2 regions of the Actinoplanes awajinensis subsp. mycoplanecinus genome follow, and region 1 is predicted to be linked to the other one. Evidence: riboswitches for the same ligand, from Rfam matches in the RefSeq annotation. Region 1 holds a riboswitch; the other holds the start of a gene.
What was found. A riboswitch is a leader RNA that binds a small molecule or an ion and turns the genes downstream of it on or off. The one in region 1 is predicted to bind thiamine pyrophosphate.

Region 1 (2,184 bases):
CGGCAGCAGCCCGGCGAGCGCGGCGAGCAGGGTGCTCTTGCCGGCCCCGGAGGGACCCAGCAGAAGCACCCGCTCGCCGTGCCGGATCTGCAGGTCCAGCCCGCGAACGGCCCAGGCGCGGCGACCAGCGTGCCGCCACCCGAACCCCCGGAGCTGAACCTCACCCATGAGCTAGATCAATGCCCGCTCGCGGCCCGCTTCGAACCGGTCCAGGACGCCGGTCGGCGCCAGGGCCCGGACCAGCAGCCACGCGCCGGCCCCGGCCAGCACGGTCGCGCTGACCACGGTGAACAGGGCGTACGGCACCCGGTAGTTCCACAGCGCGTAGGTGTAGGTCCAGACGTACCAGTCGAAGACCGCGGCGACCAGGCCGGCCAGGAAACCGGCGAGCATGCCGGTCGGCAGCGTGAAGACCCGGTAGCGGAACAGCGCGAACGCCAGCTCCGCGCCCAGGCCCTGCGCCGCCCCCTGGATGATCACGGTGGCGCCCCACTTGTTGCCGAGCAGCGCCGAGATGATCGCGGCGACCGTCTCGGTGAAGAACGCCGCGCCCGGCTTACGGATGATCAGCCCGCTGAGCACGGCGGGCAGGAACCACATGCCGTACAGGATCGCCTGCGCGGGCGGGAAGAACAGGAACGCGTTCTCGGTGGCGGCCCAGACGGCGTCCCAGGCCCAGAAGATCACGCCGAACGCGACGGCGATGACCGAGGCGATGACGATGTCGATCGTTCGCCATCTATTCGGATTGGTGGAGTTCGTTGTCATGCTTGCCTCCCAGCGGATGCGGGGAGGAGACGCACGCCAGGCGCGGGCAGCGGTGCCCGGGCATGACGCGGCTGGAGAAGACCGAACTTCCTGCGCTGGCATTACCCAGATCAGGTACGAGGGTCTGCGGCATGGCCGCACTCTCAGCGCTGTGCGCTCCCCTGTCGGATCGAAGCTCGTCCGCTGACGCGAACAATCCTCGTTGGATGTGCTTCGATGACGCTAACACCTGGTGTCCGTGCAGCACAGGGGAGGGAGCGTCACATGGAGGTCAAGGCCCGGGGGCTGACGTTCGAGGTGACCGAGGGTGGTCCCGAGGACGGGCAGCCGGTGCTTCTGCTGCACGGTTTCCCGCAGGACAGCCGGGAGTTCGAGCCGCTGTCACCGCGGTTGCACGCGGCCGGGCTCCGGACGTACGCGCTGGACCAGCGGGGGTACTCGCCCGGCGCGCGGCCGTCCGGGGTGTCGTCGTACCGGATCGGCGAGGCGGTGGCCGACGTGGTCGCGGTGCTGGACAGCCTCGGGCTGGAGTCGGTGCACCTGGTCGGGCACGACTGGGGCGCGCAGGTGGCCTGGCTGGTGGCCGGCCGGCACCCGGAGCGGGTGCGCACGCTGACCGCGATCTCGGTGCCGCACCCACGGGCGATGCTGCTGGCGCTGCGGGTCCGGCCGTCGCAGCAGGCCCGGTTCTGGTATTTCCAGGTGTTCCGCAGCGCGATCGCCGAGAAGCTGCTGCTCGGCGGTGGTGCCCTGGTGATGCGCCGGATGCTGGGTGCCATCGGGTTCCGCGCCGACCTGTACGTCAAGGCCATGCGCGAGCCGGGCCGGATGACCGCCGCGCTGAACTGGTACCGCGCGTTCGACAACGCGGACGTCGCCGACCTCGGCGAGATCACCGTGCCGACCACGTACGTGTGGAGCGACCAGGACGGTGTGGTCGGGCTGACCGCCGCGCTGCGCACCGCGGACTGGGTGGCCGCCGACTACCAGCTGGTGGCGATGCGTGGGGTCAGCCACTGGGTGCCCGAGCAGGCGCCGAAGGAGCTGGGCGACGCCGTGCTGGCACGCATCGGCGTTTGACCATGGCCGGAACTGGGCAACCTCGCGCGGCATGGCCGCCGAGAAACCCCGTTCCCCTCATGAGTCCGAGAAGCAGCGATGGGACCGCAACTTCGCCGACCTGTTGCAGGAGCTGCGGGTCACCCAGACCGGCGTGCAGATCCTCTTCGCCTTCCTGCTGACCCTGCCGTTCTCCAGTGGTTTCCCGAACGCCACCGCGTTCCAGAAGGACGTCTACATGGTGGCGTTGATCAGCGCGGCGTTCGCCACCGCGCTGATCATCTCGCCGGTGGCGTTCCACCGGGCGCTGTTCCGGCAGGGCCGTAAGCCCGAGCTGGTCCGCTACTCGCACCGGAT
Region 2 (2,184 bases), on a different contig from region 1:
AGAACAAGGCGGCGTACAACGACGGCCTGGCGTCGCGCTATCAGGCGGCACAGACCCGGCTGCGCAAGTTCGAGGAGGCCGGCCCGCCGCCGCTGCCGCCCAAGGAGCAGTCGGTACGGATGAACCTGCGCGGCGGCCGCACCGGCAAGCGCTCGGTGATCTGCCAGCAGGTCGAGCTGGAGAACCTGACGTTCCCGTTCGACCTGGAGATCTGGTACGGCGACCGGGTCGCGGTGCTCGGCGCGAACGGTTCCGGCAAGTCGCACTTCCTGCGGCTGCTCGCGGCCGGCGGCACCGAACCCGACCTGGAGCACCAGCCGGTCGACGGCGCGCCGCTGGCCCACGTCAAGCACAACGGGGTGGCGCGACTCGGCGCGCGGGTCCGGCCCGGTCACTTCTCGCAGACCCACGACCGGCCCGAACTTGTCGAGAAGACGCTGATCGAGATCCTCTGGCGGGGTGACGAGCACCGTTCCGGTGTGGACCGGGCCGGCGCCATGAAGGCGCTCAGCCGGTACGAGCTTGGCGCGCAGGGCGACCAGCGGTTCGGCACCCTCTCCGGTGGACAGCAGGCCCGGTTCCTGGTGCTGCTGCTGGAGCTGTCCGGTGCGACGTTGTTGCTGCTCGACGAGCCGACCGACAACCTGGACCTGGCTTCGGCGGAGGCTCTCGAAGAGGGTTTGAAGGCGTTCGACGGCACCGTGATAGCTGTCACCCACGACCGCTGGTTCACCAGGTCCTTCGATCGTTTCGTGCTGTTCAGAGCGGACAACGAGGTGGTCGAGGTGCCGGAACCCGTCTGGGATGTGCGCTAGCCAACTCCATCACGGACCGGTTATGGTCCGGTTACAAGAAACCCACGGGAGTCCGGGCACCGGGCTGAGAGGGAGGCTGAAGCGGCCTCCGACCGTAGAACCTGATCCGGGTAATGCCGGCGCAGGGAGGAGTGCGTCGTGGACGCTTTGTTTGGATCTAGGCAAGCATTCCCCAGGTTGCATGTCATCACCGACTCGATCGACGTCGTGCGCGGGGTGGCCCAGCCGGGTGTCGCCGTGCAGATCCGGGTCAAGACCACCGACGCGCAGGCCTATGCGCTGGCCCTCGAAGCGATCCCGATCTGCCGGGCGGCGGGCGCGATGTGCCTGGTCAACGACCGGATCGGGGTGGCGCTCGCGGCCGGCGCGGACGGCGTGCACGTGGGCGCCGACGACCTGCCCGTCGACGTGGTGCGCCGGGTGCTCGGGCCGGACCTGGTGGTCGGGGCGACCTGTCGTACCCCGGAGGCGGCACGGGCCGCGGTCGCGAGTGGCGCGACGTACCTCGGGGTGGGTCCGGCCTTTGAGACCTCCACAAAAGACGGCCTGCCACCGCCCCTCGGCCCGGACCGGATAGCGGTCGTGGCCGCCGCCGTCCCGGGCGTGCCGGTGCTGGCGATCGGCGGCATCATCCTGGAACGGGCGGGGCTGCTGGCCAAGCACGCGCACGGGATCGCGGCCGTCTCCGCCTTCGCCGTCGACCCGCGCGGCCAGGCCGCGGCGTTCCTGGCGGCCCTGACATGAGCAGCGGCCTTGGCAAGCGCGGCCCTGACAAGAACGGCCAGCGGGTCGGGATCGTCGGCGGCGGGATCATCGGGCTGGCGATCGGCGCGGAACTGCTGCGGCGCGGGGCGGACGTCACCGTTTATGACCCGGCGCCGGACGGATCCGCCGGAGCGTGGCACGTCGCCGCCGGGATGCTCGCGCCGGGCGGTGAGTCGCTCTTCGAGTTTCCGCAGCTGGAGCGGCTTCTTGACGCGTCCAACCGGCTGTGGCCGGCGTTCGCCGCGTCGCTCGGTGACGTGGGCTACGACGAGGTGGGGACGCTCGGGGTCGCGCTGACCGCCGACGACGTGGCCGAGATGGCGCGGGAGTGGAAGCACCAGAAACTGTCGCCGCTGACCGGGTCACAGGTGCGGGACCGGGAGCCGGCGCTGTCGCCGCGGATCCGGGCCGGCGCCTATGCACCGACCGAGCGGCAGGTGGATCCGCGGCGGGTCGTCGCCCGCCTCCGGGCGATCCTGGATTCGCGCTGGAAGAAAGCCGTGATCTCCGATCTGTCCGAGTTGGAGGAAGACACCGTTGTTGTCGCGGCCGGCTGTGGCACCGCCGCCCTCACCGGCCTGCCGATCCGGCCGATCAAGGGTCA

Region 2: another riboswitch for thiamine pyrophosphate. It lies ahead of ADL15_RS25430 (thiamine phosphate synthase); the one in region 1 lies ahead of ADL15_RS00850 (ECF transporter S component).

The regions. Positions count from the first base shown of each region.
Region 1 covers NZ_LLZH01000001.1:189,743-191,926, reverse strand. The annotation lists gene ADL15_RS00855 (ABC transporter ATP-binding protein) at 1-168, opposite strand, end outside; gene ADL15_RS00850 (ECF transporter S component) at 172-768, opposite strand; TPP riboswitch at 838-941, opposite strand; gene ADL15_RS00845 (alpha/beta fold hydrolase) at 1,033-1,848, shown strand; gene ADL15_RS00840 (DUF6328 family protein) at 1,880-2,184, shown strand, end outside.
Region 2 covers NZ_LLZH01000257.1:83,870-86,053, forward strand. The annotation lists gene ADL15_RS25425 (ABC-F family ATP-binding cassette domain-containing protein) at 1-815, shown strand, start outside; TPP riboswitch at 850-960, shown strand; gene ADL15_RS25430 (thiamine phosphate synthase) at 993-1,559, shown strand; gene thiO (glycine oxidase ThiO) at 1,556-2,184, shown strand, end outside.